DNA from 3 places in the Streptomyces sp. NPDC101237 genome. Region 1 is predicted to be linked to each of the others. Evidence: riboswitches for the same ligand, from Rfam matches in the RefSeq annotation. Region 1 holds a riboswitch; each other region holds the start of a gene.
What was found. A riboswitch is a leader RNA that binds a small molecule or an ion and turns the genes downstream of it on or off. The one in region 1 is predicted to bind thiamine pyrophosphate.
Positions count from the first base shown of each region.

Region 2: linked by a shared signal. The riboswitch ahead of ACIRQ9_RS19785 (thiamine ABC transporter substrate binding subunit) and the one ahead of thiC (phosphomethylpyrimidine synthase ThiC) in region 1 are both predicted to bind thiamine pyrophosphate.
Region 3: linked by a shared signal. The riboswitch ahead of thiO (glycine oxidase ThiO) and the one ahead of thiC (phosphomethylpyrimidine synthase ThiC) in region 1 are both predicted to bind thiamine pyrophosphate.

Region 1 covers NZ_JBIWNY010000001.1:273,088-279,447, reverse strand. Annotated here, with positions in the region: gene ACIRQ9_RS01325 (DUF5326 family protein) at 20-232, shown strand; gene ACIRQ9_RS01320 (IclR family transcriptional regulator) at 444-1,232, shown strand; gene ACIRQ9_RS01315 (SsgA family sporulation/cell division regulator) at 1,330-1,767, shown strand; gene ACIRQ9_RS01310 (YibE/F family protein) at 1,965-3,515, opposite strand; TPP riboswitch at 3,587-3,764, shown strand; gene thiC (phosphomethylpyrimidine synthase ThiC) at 3,757-5,559, shown strand; gene ACIRQ9_RS01300 (serine hydrolase) at 5,711-6,127, opposite strand; gene ACIRQ9_RS01295 (hypothetical protein) at 6,124-6,270, opposite strand.
Region 2 covers NZ_JBIWNY010000012.1:49,131-55,490, forward strand. Annotated here, with positions in the region: gene ACIRQ9_RS19775 (ABC transporter ATP-binding protein) at 1-556, opposite strand, end outside; gene ACIRQ9_RS19780 (ABC transporter permease) at 556-2,154, opposite strand; gene ACIRQ9_RS19785 (thiamine ABC transporter substrate binding subunit) at 2,190-3,260, opposite strand; TPP riboswitch at 3,337-3,444, opposite strand; gene rlmN (23S rRNA (adenine(2503)-C(2))-methyltransferase RlmN) at 3,462-4,568, opposite strand; gene ACIRQ9_RS19795 (hypothetical protein) at 4,702-4,914, opposite strand; gene ACIRQ9_RS19800 (hypothetical protein) at 4,996-5,202, shown strand; gene ACIRQ9_RS19805 (tetratricopeptide repeat protein) at 5,383-6,033, opposite strand; gene ACIRQ9_RS19810 (cytochrome P450) at 6,329-6,360, opposite strand, start outside.
Region 3 covers NZ_JBIWNY010000016.1:207,728-214,087, forward strand. Annotated here, with positions in the region: gene ACIRQ9_RS24885 (phytoene desaturase family protein) at 1-225, shown strand, start outside; gene ACIRQ9_RS24890 (hypothetical protein) at 257-1,207, opposite strand; gene metF (methylenetetrahydrofolate reductase [NAD(P)H]) at 1,264-2,187, opposite strand; gene thiE (thiamine phosphate synthase) at 2,308-2,955, opposite strand; gene ACIRQ9_RS24905 (Rv2175c family DNA-binding protein) at 2,989-3,354, opposite strand; gene ACIRQ9_RS24910 (NAD(P)/FAD-dependent oxidoreductase) at 3,453-4,691, opposite strand; TPP riboswitch at 4,820-4,931, shown strand; gene thiO (glycine oxidase ThiO) at 4,929-6,098, shown strand; gene thiS (sulfur carrier protein ThiS) at 6,095-6,295, shown strand; gene ACIRQ9_RS24925 (thiazole synthase) at 6,299-6,360, shown strand, end outside.

The sequences.
Region 1 (6,360 bases):
GAAAGCAGAGGGCAGGGCAATGCGAGAGATCTTCACGGGTCTGCCGTGGTGGGTGAAGTGGATCGCGGTGCCGGTGATCGCGCTGGTGGTGTTCGGCGGTCTGATCGGCTCCATCGTCGGCTTCCTGGCCTACCTGCTCTTCAAGCTGCTGATCTTCGTGGCGCTGGTCGGCGGACTGATCTACATCGTGCGGAAGTTCATGTCGAACTCCTCGTCGAAGAGCGACTGGTGAGCGCCGTGGTAATCGGTGACCGGTAACAGGAATCGCCTGTTCCCTCGGGGGAGGGAAGTTTCGCGCGGAGGCCGACCCGGAGCGGCGGCAGACGGTTAGAGTCGCTGACCCCCTCGCGCTCCGGGAGTGACCCTTGGCCACGCTAGACGCCACCTCCGCACCCACGGAACATCCCCCACCCCCCACCCAGCGCCGGTCCAGCACGCCCCCCGTGCAGCGGCCGGCCTCCCCGTCCGACCCCGCGCAGCCGCACTCGGCCACCCTCATCGGGTCCGTGCAGCGCGCGATGCGCCTGCTGGAATGTGTCGCCGGACACGAACACGGCGCCCCCGCCAAACAACTGGCGCGCGAGACCGGCCTCGCGCTGCCCACCGCCTACCACCTGCTGCGCACCCTCGTCCACGAGGGCTATCTGCGCCGGGACAAGGGCTTCTTCTTCCTCGGTGACGCCGCGGAGCGGCTCAGCAGCAGCGGAGCGCAGCAGAAACGTCGCAGCGCGGTCGCCGACACCCTCGCTCACTGGCGGGACGCGATCGGCGCTCCGGTGTACTACGCGATGTACCGGGACGGCGAGATCGAGGTCATGTGCGTCGCCGACTCGCCGGGCACACCGGCGGTCGAGGAATGGGCCGACTTCCGCGAGACCGGCCACGCGCACGCCGTCGGACAGTGCCTGCTCTTCCAATTGGCCGAGAACGCCCGCCGGGACCATCTCGACCGGTACCCCTTGCAGACCCTCACTCCGTACACCGTCCGTGACAGCCACACCCTGCTGCGGCGGCTGGAACGGACGCGGCGGATGGAACCGCTGGTGGAGCGCCAGGAGTACGCGCTGGGTGCGGTGTGCGCGGCGATCCCCATCACCGTCGGCACCACGGCGGCCACGGTGGCCATCTCCCTCCCCGTCCACCAGGCCGACCGGTTGCTGCCCGCCGCGCGGCACCTGCAGGCCGAGGTGGGACGACATCTGGGCTCCCTGGCGATCGCTATCAGTATCTGAAAACTCACTCCTTGTGATCTCCTGTGTACGTTCAGCAAGATTTGACCACCATCTCAGGGATAAACCGGCCAGTCGGTGCCATATGACGGGGTAGGCGATGCGCGAGTCCGTACAAGCAGAAGTCATGATGAGCTTTCTCGTCTCGGAGGAGCTCTCCTTCCGCATCCCCGTGGAGTTGCGCTACGAGACCAGTGATCCGTATGCCGTACGGCTCACCTTCCATCTGCCTGGGGACGCGCCGGTGACCTGGGCGTTCGGCCGTGAGCTGCTGATCGACGGGGTGGGCCGGCCGTGCGGGGAGGGCGACGTGCACATCGCCCCCGCCGACTCCGAGGTGCTCGGCGAGGTCCTGATCAGGCTTCAGGTCGGCTGCGACCAGGCGGTGTTCCGGTCATCGGCACCACCGCTGGTGGCCTTTCTCGACCGTACGGACAAGCTGGTACCGCTGGGTCAGGAAGGGGCGCTCGCCGACTTCGACGCGCACCTGGAAGAGGCCCTGGACCGGATCCTGGCCGAGGAGCAGAGCGCGGGCTGAAGCGTCACGGCACGCGCAGGTGCCGCTCCGCCATGTCGTGCGAGGACGCGCAGTAACGCTTCTGCGCGTCCCCCCGCTCGATCCTGGACCCTCTTCCCGCAGCTGCGGGCCGTTCTCCCGGCGCGCGGCCGGTCCTGAGGGCACACCCACGCTTCGGTGCCCTCAGGGCGCCCCTGAGGCGGTGAGCACGGACGCGCTCACCGCTTCCTGCGCCGCCCCCGCCCACCACGCGCCGGGACCTCCGCGGACGTGGCCGGCTCCTTGCCCGGCCGGTCGGCCGACACCACCAGGGCCGCCAGCAGCGTGGTGAGGGGAACCGAGGCGACCAGGCCGATCGAGCCGACCAGCGTGCGCACGATCTCCTCGGCCACCAGCTCGCTGTTGGCCACGGTCGCCACGCTGCTCTGCGCGATGGAGAAGAGCAGCAGCAGCGGCAGCGCGGCACCCGCGTACGCCAGGACCAGGGTGTTGACGACGGAGGCGATGTGGTCGCGGCCGATGCGGATGCCCGCTCGGTACAGCCCGCGCCAGCCCATCGTCGGGTTGGCGTCGTGCAGTTCCCAGACGGCCGAGGTCTGGGTCACCGTCACGTCGTCGAGGACACCGAGCGAACCGATGATGACGCCGGCCAGGAGCAGACCGCTCATGTCGATCGACGGATACAGGCCGTGGATCAGGCCGGTGTTGTCGTCGGTGTTGCCGGTGAGCGCCGCCCAGTCGATGAACTCCGAACCGAGGACGCCGATCAGGCACAGCGACGCCAGTGTCCCGAGGACCGCCACCGAGGTCCGGGCCGACAGGCCGTGGCACATGTACAGCGCGATCAGCATGATCGCGCTCGACCCGACCACCGCCACCAGCAGCGGATTCGAGCCCTGCAGGATCGCCGGGAGGATGAACAGGGTCAGCACCATGAAGCTGACGGCGAGCGCGACGAGAGCCATCACACCGCGCAGCCGGCCCACCACGACGACTGCGAGCGCGAAGATCCCGGCCAGCAGGGCCATCGGGAACTTCCGGTTCACGTCGGTGACCGAGTACTGCAGGTCCCTCGGTGCCGAGGGCTCGTAGGCGACCACGACCTTCTCGCCCTCGTGCAACTGCCGCGACTGGTCGGGTTGCACGATCTCGGTGAACGTCCGGCCGGTGTCCTTTCCGGTACCGACCCGGACCGTCGCCTTCTTGCAGTTGCCGTCCTCCTCCGGCCTCGCCGAGCCGCCCTCGCCGGTGGAGGTGTCCGCGGTCGAGCCGCCCCCGGAGGCGTTGACGGACTTGCAGCTGACCGGAACGACCTTCGTCACCGTGGCCTGCTGGGTCTGGCGGTCGAAACCGACGCCCGTGCGCTCGTGCGGCGGAGCACCGCCGGGCCACAGCACCACGAGGCCGACCACGACCGCGGCGGTGAAGGGGATGAGGATCGCCGCGATGACCTTGCGCAGGTGCTTGGAGACCGGCGTGGCGGGGCCGTGGCTGTGCGAGTGACCGTGTCCGCCGCCTGCCCCGGAACCACCCTGGCCGGAACCCTGACCCGGAGGGTGTCCGTGGCCGTGGCCGTCGTCGTGGGCATGGGCGTGCCCCTGGCCGTGGGCGCCATCCCGTCCGTGGCCGTGGTCGTGCGGGCCCCCCGGTCCGTGGCCGAGTCCGTCACCGGCACCGTGGCCCCCGTGGCCGTTTCCCCCGCCCTGCCCGGCGCCGTTGCCACGCCTCGGGTCGGGGGGCGGATAGGGGTGCTGCTGTGTCGTGGTCACCGCCAGATCATCGCAAGAACGACAGGGGCCCCCTGTTCACCGCGCCCGAATTGACGCTAGCGTGGAGGCACCTTTGCACACGCGGGAGCTCGGAGCACCGGGCTGAGAGGGCGCTGACCTCCGTATTCGCGATGTTTCACGTGGAACGAGTGATGTTCCACAGGAAACGCCGCCCGACGGAAGCCGCTGCGTCGACCGCCGAACCTGTTACCGGGTAATGCCGGCGTAGGGAGTAGGTCTCATGACCAACAAGGACGTACGCACGCCTGCCTCCAGTCAGGACGAACAGCCCGTTTCGGGTGAACCGTCCACGGAGGCCGGGAAGTCCATCGGCTGGCACAAGGGGTACGTCGAGGGTTCGCGCCCCGACCTCCGGGTGCCGGTCCGTCAGGTGCACCTCACCAACGGCCAGTCGGTCACGCTCTATGACACCTCCGGCCCGTACACCGATCCGCTCGTCGAGACGGACGTGCGCAGGGGCCTGCCCCCGCTGCGGGAGAACTGGATCATCGCCCGCGGGGACACCGGGGAGTACGCGGGCCGCCCCGTCCGCCCCGAGGACGACGGGATCAAGCACACCGCGCCGCGTGGCGGGCTGCGCAACCTGGACGCGGTCTTCCCGGGCCGTCCGCGTCAGCCGCGCCGCGGCCGGGAGGGCGAGGCGGTCACGCAACTGGCGTACGCCCGCCGGGGTGAGGTCACTCCGGAGATGGAGTACGTGGCCATCCGGGAGAACGTCTCCCCCGAGGTCGTCCGTGAGGAGATCGCGGCGGGACGGGCCGTGCTGCCTGCCAACGTCAACCACCCGGAGATCGAGCCGATGATCATCGGCAAGCGGTTCCTGGTGAAGGTCAACGCCAACATCGGCAACTCCGCGGTGACCTCCTCCATCGAGGAGGAGGTGGAGAAGATGACCTGGGCGACCCGCTGGGGAGCCGACACGGTCATGGACCTCTCCACCGGCCGCAACATCCACACCACCCGCGAGTGGGTGCTGCGCAACTCCCCCGTCCCCATCGGCACGGTGCCGCTGTATCAGGCCCTGGAGAAGGTCGACGGCCGGGCCGAGGAGCTGACCTGGGAGATCTACAAGGACACGGTCATCGAACAGGCCGAGCAGGGCGTGGACTACATGACCGTCCACGCGGGCGTGCGGCTGCCGTACGTGCCGCTCACCGCCAACCGCAAGACCGGCATCGTCTCGCGCGGCGGTTCGATCATGGCGGCCTGGTGCCTGGCCCACCACAAGGAATCGTTCCTGTACGAGAACTTCGAGGAACTCTGCGAGATCCTCGCCGCCTACGACGTCACGTACTCACTGGGCGACGGCCTGCGCCCCGGCTCCATCGCCGACGCCAACGACGAAGCCCAGTTCGCGGAGTTGCGCACGCTCGGGGAACTCAACCGGATCGCCAGGCGTTTCCACGTACAGACGATGATCGAGGGCCCGGGCCACGTCCCGATGCACAAGATCAAGGAGAACATCGACCTTCAGCAGGAGATCTGCGATGAAGCTCCGTTCTATACGCTCGGCCCGCTGACCACGGACGTCGCGCCGGCGTACGACCACATCACCTCCGGCATCGGTGCCGCGATGATCGCCTGGTGGGGCACGGCGATGCTCTGCTACGTCACGCCCAAGGAGCACCTGGGCCTGCCCAACCGGGACGACGTCAAGACCGGCGTGATCACCTACAAGATCGCCGCCCACGCGGCCGACCTCGCCAAGGGCCACCCGGGGGCGCAGGAATGGGACGACGCGCTGTCCGACGCCCGCTTCGAGTTCCGGTGGGAGGACCAGTTCAACCTCGCCCTGGACCCGGACACGGCCCGCGAATTCCACGACGAGACGCTTCCGGCGGAGCCCGCCAAGACGGCCCACTTCTGCTCGATGTGCGGGCCGAAGTTCTGCTCCATGAAGATCTCCCAGGACATTCGCCGCGAGCACGGCGGAAGCCGCGGTGAGATCGAGGAGGGCATGGCCCAGAAGTCCAAGGAGTTCGCGGCCAGCGGGAACCGGGTGTATCTGCCCATCGCGGACTGACTCGGCGCGGGAGGCGGGTTTCAGGCCCTTCGGGGCGGGGGGCACGGGGCGTGGTCGACGAGGGTGGTCGTTGCGCGGTTGAGGGCTGCCAGGTCCGGTGGGGCGGTGGTGGTCGTCAGGGAGACGGTCACCGCGCGTCGGCCGTCGGCGCTCACCGCGGGGCGGGGGTTGACGCCCGCCCCGTCGCCCTCGTGGGTGTAGTGGAAGCCGCCGCAGGAGAGCGGGATTCCGCGCGGCCCCAGGCCGTAGGTGCCCTCGGGCGTCGATGTAGTTCGTACAGCCCGCTGGTCCGGCGGAGCAGGTCGCGGACGGTGATACGGCCGCCGTCGTTGCCGTTGCCGGTGACGACGCCGGGCAGCCACTGCCCGACGGTGTCGTCGAGCGACAACCGCTTCCCCGCGACGAGTTGCAGGACCGCGCTCGCCACGAACGTCTTCGTCGTGCGCGCCACGCGGAAGTGGGCGTTCCACGGGACCGGGGCCGGGGCCGAGAAGTCGGCCGTCCTGGTCCCGATGCGGGCCATGAGCGGTGGGCCGTCGGTCCGGTCGACCCTGGCGAGCACGTTCACGTCTCCGCCTGCGGCCTTGCGACCGCGGCCAGGTCCCGCCGGAGCGTGTCCTGGTCGTCCACCTGCCGTGCGGCCGTGTGTCCCGCGGCGGCGGCGGTGGCGAGGGTGGGCGAGCCGAGGGCCGGCGGCGCTGCTGCCGGCACGGCTTGCCCCGGCCTTCCTCGACGACGGCTTCCGCATGTCCGAATCCCCCGGTCCTCTGAGTCCTGGTCGGCGTCGATCATCAGCTGACC
Region 2 (6,360 bases), on a different contig from region 1:
TCGTTCCCAACCGGCCGAAGAGTTCGCGCAGTTCGACCACCAGCCGCTCGCGCAGCGAACGGTCGAGCTGTCCGAGGGGTTCGTCGAGCATCAGCAGCCGGGGGCTGGGCGCCAGCGCGCGGGCGAGCGCCACCCGCTGCTGCTCGCCCCCGGAGAGCCCGGCCACCGCCCGCCCGGCCGCCCCCGGCAGTCCGACCAGCTCCAGCAGCTCCGCCACCCGCTCGGCCTGCCGGTCCCTGCCCTCGCCGCGCATCCGGAGTCCGAAGGCCACGTTCCGGCCCACGTCCCGCTGCGGGAACAGCTGGTGGTCCTGGAACATCAGCCCGACCCCGCGCCGGTGGGCCGGCACCCGCGCCTGGTCCCGGCCGTCCAGCAGCACCCGGCCCTCGTCCGGCGGCCGCAGTCCCGCCACCACCCGCAGCAGCGTCGACTTGCCGCTCCCGCTCGGTCCGAGCACGCACACCACCTCGTGCTCGGCGACCTTCAGGTCCACGGCGTCGAGCACGGCCCGCCCGCCGAACCGCACGGTGGCCCGGTCCAGTTCGAGAAGCGGCATCAGAACTCCCCCGTCCGGTCGGTCCGCAGCCGCTCCAGCACCAGCAGGGCCACCGCGCACACCACCATCAGAATCGTGGAAAGGGCCATCGCCTGGCCGTAGTTGAGATCGCCGGGGCGGGACAGCAGCCGGGCCACGGCGACGGGAAGGGTCGGGTTGTCCGGCCGGGCGATGAAGACCGTGGCCCCGAACTCCCCGAGCGAGACGGCGAAGGCGAAGCCCGCGGCGATCAGCAGCGCCCGCCGCACCAGCGGCAGATCGACCTCCCGCCACACCCGCCAGGGCGACGCCCCGAGCACGGCCGCCGCCTCCCGCAGCCGTTCGTCCACGGCGCGCAGCACCGGCAGCATGGTCCGCACCACGAACGGCACGCCGACCAGCGCCTGCGCGAGCGGCACCAGGATCCAGGACTGCCGCAGGTCCAGCGGCGGCTTGTCGAGGGCGATCAGGAACCCGAAGCCGACGGTCACCGCGGACACCCCGAGCGGCAGCATCAGCAGCGCGTCGAAGCCCCGTACCAGCCGTCCCGCGTCCCTCCGGGCCAGCGCGGCAGCCGCGAGCGCCCCGATCAGCACGGCGACGGCGGTCGCGACCGCGGCGTACTCCAGCGAGGTCACCACCGACTGGACGGGCGCGACCAGGAAGGTGCCGCCGTCGGCGTCGCCGAGGGCCCGGTAGTAGCCGAACCCGCCGTCGAGCGAGCGCCGTACCAGCACCGCCAGCGGCAGCACGAGGAGCACGGCGACGGTGGCGAGGACCCCGCCGAGCAGCGCCCACTGGCCGGGGCCGCGCGGCCGGCGGGCCGTCACCGCCGGGTCCACCAGACGCAGCGCGCTCTCCCGCCGCCGTACCGTCCACGCGTGCACGGCGAGGATCGCGCCGACCGCCATGAACTGCACGACCGTCAGGACGGCTGCCGTGGAGAGGTCGAAGATCTCCGAGGTCTGCCGGTAGATCTCCACTTCGAGGGTGGAGAAGGCAGGTCCGCCGAGGATCTGCACCACGCCGAAGGAGGTGAAGGTGAACAGGAAGACCATCAGCGCGGCGGCGGCCACGGCGGGCGCCAGCGCGGGCAGCGTCACCTTCCGCCAGGCGCCCAGCGGCGAGACGCCGAGCATCCGCGCGGCCTCCTCCTGCCGCGGGTCCAGTTGCGCCCACAGCCCGCCCACGGTCCTCACGACGACCGCGTAGTTGAAGAAGACGTGCGCGATCAGGATGGCCCACACGGTGGTGTCCAGCCGTACGCCCCACAGTTCGTCCAGCAGTCCGCCGCGGCCGACCAGGGCCAGGAACGCCGTGCCGACCACCACGGTCGGCAGCACGAAGGGCACCGTCACCACGGCCCGCAGCACCTGCTTGCCCGGGAAGTCCAGGCGGGCGAAGACGTAGGCGGCGGGCAGCGCGACCAGCAGGGTGAGGCCGGTGGAGGCGAGCGCCTGCCAGGTGGTGAACCACAGGACGTGCCGGATGTCCGGCCGGCCGACGACGTCGGCGATCCGCCCGAACCGCCAGCCGCCGTCCGCCTTCAGACCGCGGCTGACGATCGCCGCGACCGGCCAGGCGAAGAAGACGGCGAAGAACGCGACGGGCACGGCCATCAGGCCGAGCCGCGCCGCGCCTGCGCGCCTGCCGGTCACTTGAGTACGAGCGAGGTCCACGCCTTGACCCACTGGTCACGGTCGGCGGCGATCCTGTCGGGCGCCATGGTCTCGGGGGCCTTCGCGGCCGGACCGTACTTGGTGAACTCGGCGGGCACGCCCGCGCCCTCGACCACCGGGTAGACGAACATGTTCAGCGGCATGTCCTCCTGGAACTCCTTGGAGACCAGGAAGTCGAGGAACGCCTTGCCGCCCTTGGAGTTCGAGGCGTTGCTCAGCAGCCCGGCGAACTCGATCTGCCGGAAGCAGGTGCCGGCCGCGACGCCGGTGGGCGCGGTGCCCGGCTTCGGGTCGGCGTAGATGACCTCGGCGGGCGGCGAGGAGGCGTACGACACGACGAGCGGCCGGTCGCCCTTGGCCTTACGGCCGCCGGCCGAACCGGAGAACTCCTCGTTGTAGGCCTGCTCCCAGCCGTCGACGACCTTCACGCCGTTGGCCTTGAGCTGCTTCCAGTAGGTCTGCCAGCCGTCGTCGCCGTACCGGGCGGCGCTGCCGAGCAGGAAGCCGAGTCCCGGCGAGGAGGTGGCCGCGTTCTCCGTGACGAGGAGGTTCTTGTACTGCGGCTTGACCAGGTCGGCGAAGGAGGCGGGCGGGGCCAGCTTGTGCTCGCTGAAGTACGCCTTGTCGTAGTTGACGCAGATGTCGCCGTAGTCGACGGGCGTCACCCGGTGCTTGCCGGCGTCGAGCTGGTAGTCGGTGCCGACCCGGTCGAGGCCCTTGGCCGTGTACGGCTGGAAGAGGCCGTTGTCGAGCGCCCTGGACAGCAGGGTGTTGTCGACGCCGAACAAGACGTCGCCCTGCGGGTTGTCCTTGGTGAGGATCGCCTTGTTGACGGCCTGGCCCGCGTCGCCGTCCTTGAGGACGCGCACCGTGTAGCCGGACTGCTTCTCGAAGTCCTTGAGCACGTTCTTGGAGACGGCCCACGAGTCGTGGCTGACCAGGGTGACGGTCTTGGAGTCGGCCGGGGCGCCCGAGGACGACCCGCACGCGGACAGCGTGAGCAGACCGAGTCCGACGGCCGCGGACACGAAGGTCTTGGTGTGCACTGGTGTTTTCCTCCTGGGGTGGACCAGGAAGAGACGCGGCCCCACCCGGTGGAACCACCCGGGCAGGGCACAACAGCTTGAGTGATGACCGAACTTCCTACCCAGAATGACCTGGGCGAGGTTCAGAGGGTCTGCGGCCCGATTGCCGCACTCTCAGCGCTGTGGCGCTCCCCTGTCGGAATATGAAGATGTGTCCAGATCCTACCGCTCGGTCGCCGCCAGCTGACCGCACGCTCCGTCGATCTCCTGGCCACGGGTGTCCCGGACGGTGACGGGTACGCCGTGCGCGGCGATCGCCTCGACGAAGGCCTTCTCGTCCTCGGGCCGCGAGGCCGTCCACTGGGAACCCGGCGTCGGGTTCAGCGGGATCAGGTTCACGTGCACGGGCTTGCCCTTGAGCAGGCGGCCCAGCCGGTCGCCGCGCCACGCCTGGTCGTTGATGTCACGGATGAGGGCGTACTCGATGGACAGCCGCCGGCCGCTCTTCTCGACGTACTCGAAGCCGGCGTCCAGGACCTCGCGCACCTTCCACCGGGTGTTCACGGGGACGAGGGTGTCGCGCAGTTCGTCGTCGGGCGCGTGCAGGGAGATCGCCAGCCGGCACTTGAGGCCCTCGTCGGCGAACCGGTGGATCGCCGGCACCAGCCCGACCGTCGACACGGTGATCCCGCGCTGCGAGAGGCCCAGGCCGTCCGGAGCCGGGTCGGTCAGCGCCCGGATGGCGGTGACGACCCGCTTGTAGTTGGCCAGGGGCTCGCCCATGCCCATGAACACGATGTTGGAGAGCCGCGCCGGACCGCCGGGCACGTCCCCGTCCCGGAGCGCCCGCATCCCGTCCACGATCTGGTGGACGATCTCCGCGGTGGACAGGTTCCGGTCCAGACCCGCCTGCCCGGTCGCGCAGAACGGGCAGTTCATCCCGCACCCCGCCTGTGAGCTGATGCACATCGTCACCCGGTCCGGGTAGCGCATCAGCACGGACTCCACGAGCGTGCCGTCGAACAGCCGCCACAGCGTCTTGCGCGTGGTCCCCTCGTCGGTCGACAGATGCCGGACGACGGTCATCAGCTCCGGGAACAGCGCCTCACGCAGCCGGTCCCGGGAGCCGGCCGGAATGTCCGTCCACTGCTCGGGGTCGTGCGCGTACCGCGCGAAGTAGTGCTGCGCGAGCTGCTTGGCACGGAACGGCTTCTCCCCGATCTCGGCCACCGCGTCCTTGCGCTCGGCGGGCGTGAGATCGGCGAGATGCCGCGGCGGCTTCTTGGCTCCGCGCGGCGCGACAAAGGTGAGTTCTCCGGGCTTGGGCATGGTGGTACCAGTGTCGCAGATCCACTTGGGTGACCTGCGGCTGTCTTCGCCTACGGCTGTCGTCAGCAGGCGTCACCGGTCGTCACCGAGTGGCCTCGCACGGCCCAGAGACGGCCCGTGTGTCGATCACTCGTCATTCTCCCGCCGGGCCCATGGCAACGGAGATCGCTTCTCGCTCGGGTAGGAACGTGATCGGGGCCGAGTACGCGGCCAGGTCGTTCACGCGGACCAGGCACAGCTCGCTGGGTTCGATCTCGGAGCCGGACAGGACCACTTCGGTGCTCTCGACACGGCCCCGGGCGACCCAGTACGGGTTGCTGCTGTTCCGCCAGAGTTCGAACGTCACGGGTTTGAGGTTGCCGCACTGCGCTGATGGTCTGCCTGGACGGGACGGCATGACGGCCGGCGTTTGCGCGATCATGAGCACATGGACTCGTGGATGATCAAACACTTCTCCCAGGCCAACCCGGCGGGAACCGGGCAGGATGACGTGCCTGCGCTGCTCCGTAGAGTCGCAGACTCCATCGAACGCCGCGGCTCGGTTCAGGTTCAGGATCTCGTCATGCATACGGAGATCACCGCGGACGGCCCTTGGCCGAGCCTCACGGTGTACTTCCACGACACCGAAGACTGATCCGGACTTCCCCCGGAGCGCTTTGCCCTTCGTCCGCTTCCTTGTCAGGTCGATCACAGGGGTCTGCCCACGTCGGCCAACACCCCCTGCGCCTTGGTCAATCGTCCGCTGAGGTCCAGCGTCGACCGCGGCCGCTCGTGCCTGACGGTGTCAGCCGCCGCACGCGGTCTCGTGCCACCCCTACGGAATCTGGAGCCTCTCGCGGGCTGCCGCCACCCAGCGCAGGACGCCATGCGATTCCGTGTCCTTGGCCAACTCGCCGGCCTCCTTGAGAAGCGCCACCGCGTCGTCCCACTGATGCTGCTCGGCGGCAAGCTCGGCGAGTGTGATCAGATTTGCCGCAACTCCCGGCAGGAACCCTAGCTCCCGGCGTAGGCGGGTGGACTCCTCGAAGTGTTCTCTTGCCGCGTCAAGGCGTCCGGCCATGTGGTCGGCGAAGCCGAGGTGCCGAAGGACGTAGGAAAGGGTCAGCCGGTCATCGGCCTGGGTGGCGAGGTTGCGGGCCCGCATGAAGGCGGGCAACGCCGTCTCCGTGTCGTCGCGGACCACCTGGTGGAAGGCACCGACCCAGAACAGTGCCTCGCCTTCGCCCCGCACGTCGCCGATTCGCTCATACAGCTCTGCTGCCCGCTCGAACAGTTCGAGCTCAAGGGCGTTCGCTACTCGACTGTCCAGGAAGCGGGCATGTTCTACGCGGCCACGGGCTAGGGCGACGTCTGCCTCAACCGCATCGAGCCCCAGCTCAGCATTGACGAGTGTGTCGCTGTCACCACCGAAGACGGCCCGCTCGTATGAAAGATTTGCCTGCTCGATTCGCGTATCCGCAGTCATGTGGTGATCGTACGATCACTGCTCACCCGTATGGCGAGGAATTACGACCACTCTCCCCAGCTCCCTCCTCGTCTGCCGTCGACCCACACACGTGGAGCGGGCGTGGCCCCAGGCGTCCATGAGGTAAGGAAACCTGTAACAGCTCTCGTCCTACATGGTCATGACGCCGGCCGCACCGCCGCATGGCGTGGCTCAGGTGACACAGGGGAGGACCGTCGCCGGACCGGGTGCGCCGACCGGGCTCGGACGCTTCTCGTGGCGGGATCAGCGGCGGATCCGCGCCCGGGTCACCAGGTCACCAGGTCACCGGCAGCGTTCGCGGGCCGC
Region 3 (6,360 bases), on a different contig from region 1:
GACGTCGAGGCGGAGACCGGCGCGCCCGGCGGCGCGGTCCCGGCGCCGGCCCTGGCGGCGGGCGGCGGCGCGTTGCTCCGTCCGGGCAACACCACCGGGCTGTCAGGCCTGTTCGGCGCCGGGGGCTGGTCGCATCCCGGTGGCGGGCTGCCGCACGCCGGTATGTCCGGGGCGCTGGTGGCCGGACTCGTCGTGGAGGGACCGGAGTTCCGCGGCTCGCAGTGAGACGCGGCCCGCGCCGGGCGGCGCGGCGGTCTCAGAAACGGTACTGCTCGTCGTACCCGGTGCCCTGCCGGTCCTGCTGCCGGCCCTGTCCGTCGCCGCCCTGGTAGGGGTACTGCTGCTCGGGCGGGAGTTCGCCGCCGTAGGTCTCGTCGGCGCGCTGCTGCGGGACCCAGACGCCGCCCGCGGGGGTCTCGCCGTAGCCGCCGCCGTTGCCGTACTGCTCCTGGGTGTAGCCCTGCTGGTCGTACTGCTGGGTGCCGTAGGACTGGTCGTACCCCGCGCCGCCGTAGGTCTGGTTGCCGACGTACGGGTCGGAGTAGTTGGCGTACTGCTGCTGGGCGCCGGTGTCGTAGCCGTACTGCTGCTGGCCGTACCCGGAGTAGTCGTAGGCGTAGTTCTGGTCGGTGCCCTGGGCGGCGTACTGCTGGTCCTGGCCGGCGGCGGCCGCGTAGGCCGGGTCGTCGTACACGCCGTAGGAGCCGGTGTCGTCGGGCATCGGCTGCGGCTCGTACACCGCCGTGGACTCGGCGGCCGTGGACTCGGCGGCACGGTTCGGCGCGAAGACGTCGTCGCGGTCGTAGTCGTCGCCGTAGGACGGGTCGCCGCCGGTGATGTACGCGGCGCGCTGGGCGCCGTCGGCCTCGTCCGGGGTGTCGGCCTCCGGATCGTGGCGCTCGTCCGGCTCACCGCGGCGGCGCTTGACGGGGCTTCCCTCGCCCTCCGCGCCGGGCCGCTTGACCGCCCAGCCGGACTCGAAGCCGCGGCGGAACGACAGCGTGACGTAGGTCTGGCCGACCGCGAAGGCGATCGCGCCGATCCCGATGACGATCACCGACGGGATCAGGACACCGAACACGACGCCGACGAAGCCGCCGAAGGCGAGCAGCCGCCAGCGCAGCCGCGCCTTGTACTGCAGCAGCACCTCGCCCAGCAACCACAACGCGACGATGCCGAACGCTACGTAGAGGACCGTCCAGCCCATGTACGCCCCTCTCCCAATGACCGTTACGCAGTGTGTCGTACTCCGGTGCGACCGGTCTAGGCCCGCGGGGGATGGTGCAGGCCCAGGTTCTCGTGGATTTCCAGCGTCGCCGTGGAGCTGTTGAGCGTGATGAAGTGCAGTCCGGGGACGCCCTCGGCCAGCAGCCGTGCGCAGAACTCCGTGGCGAACTCGATACCGATGGAGCGTACCGCCGCCGGATCGTCTTTGGCTGTGAGGATCCGCTCTTTCAGGGCGTCCGGGACGGCGGCGTTGCTGAGTTTGGGCAGCCGTTCCAACATCTTCACACTGGTGACGGGCAGAATTTCCGGAATCACCGGGGTTTCGCAGCCGGCCGCGGCGACCCGGTCGCGGAGGCGAAGATAGGACTCGGGCCGGAAGAACATCTGCGTGATGGCGTAGTCGGCGCCCGCGCGGCACTTGTCGACGAAGTGCCGGACGTCGGTGTCCCAGTCGTCGGAGCGCGGGTGCATCTCCGGGAAGGCGGCCACGCCCACGCAGAAGTCGCCCGACTCCTTGATGAGGCGCACCAGTTCGGCCGCGTAGGTCAGGCCCCGCGGATGGGCCACCCAGTCCCCCATCGGGTCGCCGGGCGGGTCGCCGCGCACCGCGAGCATGTTGCGGATCCCGGCGTCCGCGTACTGGCCGATGATGTTGCGCAGTTCGGCCAGGGAGTGGTCGACCGCGGTGAGGTGGGCGACCGGGGTGAGCGTGGTGTCGGCGACGATCTGCTGGGTCTCCTTGACCGTGCCCGCGCGGGTGGAGCCGCCGGCACCGTAGGTGACGGAGACGAAGTCCGGGGCGACCGCCTCGACCCGCCGGAGTGCGCTCCACAGGTTCCGCTCGCCCTTGGGGGTCTTCGGCGCGGAGAACTCGAACGAGTACGTGGTCTTGCCGGCGGCGAGCATGTCACGCACGGTGCGTGCGCGGTCAGTCCTGGTGGATGCGGTTCCAAGGGCCATACCCGCAGGTTAGCCAGGGCCGGACGGTCACCCAACCGGACTCGGGAGATTCGCCCGGGATTGTCGGTCCCGTGTCCGGATACTGGACATATTTCCGGACGGCCGGGCGGGACCGGACCGCTACGCCGACCGCAGCCGCTTCGCGAACTCGGCGGCGGCGGCGCCCGGGTCCTTAGCCGCGGTGAGCGCGCGCACCACGACCACCCGCCGGGCGCCCGCGTCCAGCACCTGGTCCAGGTTGCCCAGGTCGATGCCGCCGATGGCGAACCAGGGACGGTCCGTGCCCAGGGCGGCGGTGTGCCGCACCAGGCCGAGGCCGGGCGCGTGGCGGCCGGGCTTGGTGGGGGTGGGCCAGCAGGGACCCGTGCAGAAGTAGTCCACGCCGCCCTGGGCGGCGGCCGCGGCGGCCTCGGCGTCGGCGTGCGTGGAGCGGCCGATCAGGACGTCGGGGCCGAGGAGCGCCCGGGCGGCCGGGACCGGCAGGTCCCCCTGGCCGAGGTGGAGCACGTCGGCGCCGGCCGCGTGGGCGACGTCCGCGCGGTCGTTGACCGCGAGGAGCTTGCCGTGCCGGGCGCATGCCTCGGCGAACACGGCGAGGTGCTCCAGCTCCTCGCCGGCCTCCATGCCCTTGTCGCGCAGCTGCACGATGTCGACACCGCCCGCCAGGACCGCGTCCAGGAACGCGGCGAGGTCGCCCTGCTCCTTACGGGCGTCGGTGCACAGGTACAGCCGGGCGTCGGCCAGCCGGGCGCGGGCGGTGTCGGTCATGCGGTGTCCCCCGTGGTGTCGGTACGGCCTTTCTCAGACGGCGAGCGCCTGGGCGCGGCGCTTCACCTCCGTGCCACGATTCTCGCTGAGTGCCTGCGCGGGGGTGCCGGGCAGGGTCTCGTCGGGCGTGAAAAGCCACTCCAGCATCTCTTCGTCCGTGAAGCCGTCGTCCCGCAGCAGCGTCAGGGTCCCGGACAGGCCCTTGACCACCTTGTCCCCGTCGATGAAGGCGGCGGGGACGTGCAGCGCCCGGTTCTCACCACGGCGGACGGCGATGAGCTGGCCCTCCTTGACCAGCTGCCGCACGCGCGTCACATCGATGTCCAGCATCTCTGCGATGTCGGGGACGGTGAGCCAGGCGGGTACGAGAGCATCGGTCTTTGCGTCAATCTCGGTCACGGGGTCAAGGGTAGGCGTTGGGGCGGGCCGGGTGCGATCGGTGGTCGTCCGGACGCGGCGGCGCCGTGGCCCGCCGCGCCGTTCCTCCCCCACCGCCGCTATCGGGGCTCCGCGGTCGCGTTCTTCAAAGGGCGGGCCGGGTCGGCCAGCGCCTCGGCGTCCATCCGGCGTCCCGCCTCGATCAGGCGGCGGCCCTGCGCCAGGTCACGCGGACGGCCCACCGCCAGCAGAGCGACCAGGCGGTCCTCGCGCAGCCAGCACACGCTCCAGGACGGGCCCGCCGGATCGCCGCGCCACACCAGCCGGTCGGCCGCCGCGTGGTGCCCGGCGTACTGCACGAACCGGCCGAACTGCTCCGACCAGAAGTACGGCACCGGGTCGTAGACCGCGTCGGTTTCGCCGAGGATGTTGGCGGCCACCGTGCGCGGGCCCTGCAGGGCGTTGTCCCAGTGGTGGACGAGCAGGCGCTCGCCGTAGCGGCCGGACGGGAAGGAGGCGCAGTCGCCGACCGCGTAGACGTCCGGGACGCCGGTGCGCAGCCGGTCGTCGGCGAGCACGTCGCCGTGCCGGCCCAGGCCGATGCCGGAGCCGGTCAGCCAGGCGGTCGCGGGACGGGCGCCGATGCCGACCACGACCGCGCCCGCGGGCACCCGCGAGCCGTCGTCGAGCACCACGGCGCCGGGTTCGACGCGCGCCACGCGCGTGTGCGTGCGCAGGTCGGCCCCGCTGTCGGCGTACCAGGCGGCCATCGGCGCGGCCACCTCGGCCGGGAGCGCTCCCGCGAGCGGCCGGTCGGCGGCCTCCACCACGGTCACCGCGCAGCCCGCCTCGCGGGCCGCGGTGGTGAACTCGGCGCCGATCCAGCCCGCGCCGACGACCACGATGTCGTGCTGCCGGGCGAGCACGGGCCGCAGCCGCTCGGCGTCGTCCAGGGTGCGCAGCAGATGGACGCCGGGCACGCCCTCGGTGCCCGGCAGCGTGACCGGCTCGGCGCCGGTGGCGAGCACCAGGACGTCGTAGGGCACCGGGCCGGCCTCGGTGTCCAGCTCGCGGTCGGCGGGGCGCACGCCGAGCGCGTCGCGGCCCAGCGCCAGCTCGATGCCGAGCGTCTCGAAGTCCACCTCGAAGGCGGAGCCCTCCGCCTTGCCGAGCAGCACCGCCTTGGAGAGCGGCGGCCGGTCGTAGGGCTGGTGCGGTTCGGCGCCGATCAGGGTCACCGTGCCGGCGAAGCCCTGTTCGCGCAGGGCCACGGCGGTCTGCACCCCGGCCATGCCCGCGCCGACGACGACCACGCGTCGCGTCTGTGACGTGCTCCGTCGCTGCGTCTGCTCGCTCACGTGATCACCATAGACAAGAACGATAGACACCTGACAAAGAGTCAGTCAGCGGGCGTGCTGAGTGACCTGTTCCACACCGCCCGGCAGGCCGTCTTACGAGGGCGCGGCGGCGCGGGCTAGGGTGGCCGGGAAGCACACGCGGGAGCCCGGACGCACCGGGCTGAGAGGGAGGCTGGCGGCCTCCGACCGTACGAACCTGATCCGGGTCATGCCGGCGAAGGGAGGGGCTGGACGCCCATGTCCGCACATACGTCCGACGTCCTCGTCATCGGGGGCGGCATCATCGGCCTGGTCACGGCCTGGCGGTCCGCGCAGCGCGGGCTCGCCACCGCCGTCGCCGACCCCGCGCCCGGCGGCGGCGCCGCGCAGGTCGCGGCGGGGATGCTGGCCGCGGTCACCGAACTGCACCACGGCGAGCAGACCCTGCTCGGGCTCAACCTGGCCTCCGCCCGCCGCTATCCCGGCTTCGCCGCCGAGCTGACCGAGCTGACCGGCCACGACCTCGGCTACCGGCGCTGCGGCACGCTCGCGGTCGCGCTGGACGCCGACGACCGCGCGCACCTGCGCGACCTGCACGCCCTCCAGCAGCGGTCGGGGCTGGACTCGGTCTGGCTGTCCGGGCGGGAGTGCAGGCGCCTGGAGCCGATGCTGGCGCCGGGTGTGCGCGGCGGGCTGCGGGTGGACGGCGACCACCAGATCGACCCGCGCCGGCTGGCGGCCGCGCTGGTGACCGCGTGCGAGCGGGCCGGGGTGGTCTTCCACCGCGACTGGGCCGAGCGCCTGGCGGTGGTGCGGGAGCGGGCCACCGGCGCCGTCACCCGCGCGGGGCAACGGCTGGCCGCGGACCGGGTGGTGCTCGCCGGCGGCAGCCTGAGCGGGCGGCTGGCGGGAGTGCCCGAGGACGTGCTGCCACCGGTGCGGCCGGTGAAGGGGCAGGTGCTGCGGCTGACCGTGCCCGCCCGGTACGCGCCGTTCCTCAGCCGGACCGTGCGGGCCGTGGTGCGCGGCGGCCATCTCTACCTGGTGCCCCGGGAGAACGGCGAGCTGGTGGTCGGCGCGACCAGCGAGGAACTGGGCTGGGACACCACGGTCACCGCGGGCGGGGTGTACGAGCTGCTGCGCGACGCGCACGAGCTGGTGCCCGGCATCACCGAGCTGCCGCTGACCGAGACCCGGGCCGGGCTGCGCCCCGGCTCCCCCGACAACGCGCCGCTGCTCGGGCCGACCCGCCTGGACGGGCTGCTGCTGGCCACCGGGCACCACCGCAACGGGGTGCTGCTCACCCCCGTCACGGGAGACGTGATGGCGGAGGTGCTGACCGGCGGGGAGCTGCCGGAAGAGGCCCGCCCGTTCACGCCGAAGCGTTTCGGCCCCGTCCCCGGCGCACTCCTGGAGCAGACCGCATGAACATCTCCGTCAACGGGGAGCGCCGGGAGATCGACCCCGGCACCGCTCTCGACACGCTCGTGAGGTCCCTGACGGCCGCGCCGTCCGGGGTGGCCGCCGCGGTCAACGAGACCGTCGTACCGCGCGGCGAGTGGCCGGGCACGGCGCTCGCCGAAGGTGACCGCGTGGAAGTCCTGACCGCCGTACAGGGAGGCTGAGCCATGGCCGACGACCCGTTCGTGCTCGGAGGGACGGCGTTCTCGTCCCGGCTGATCATGGGGAC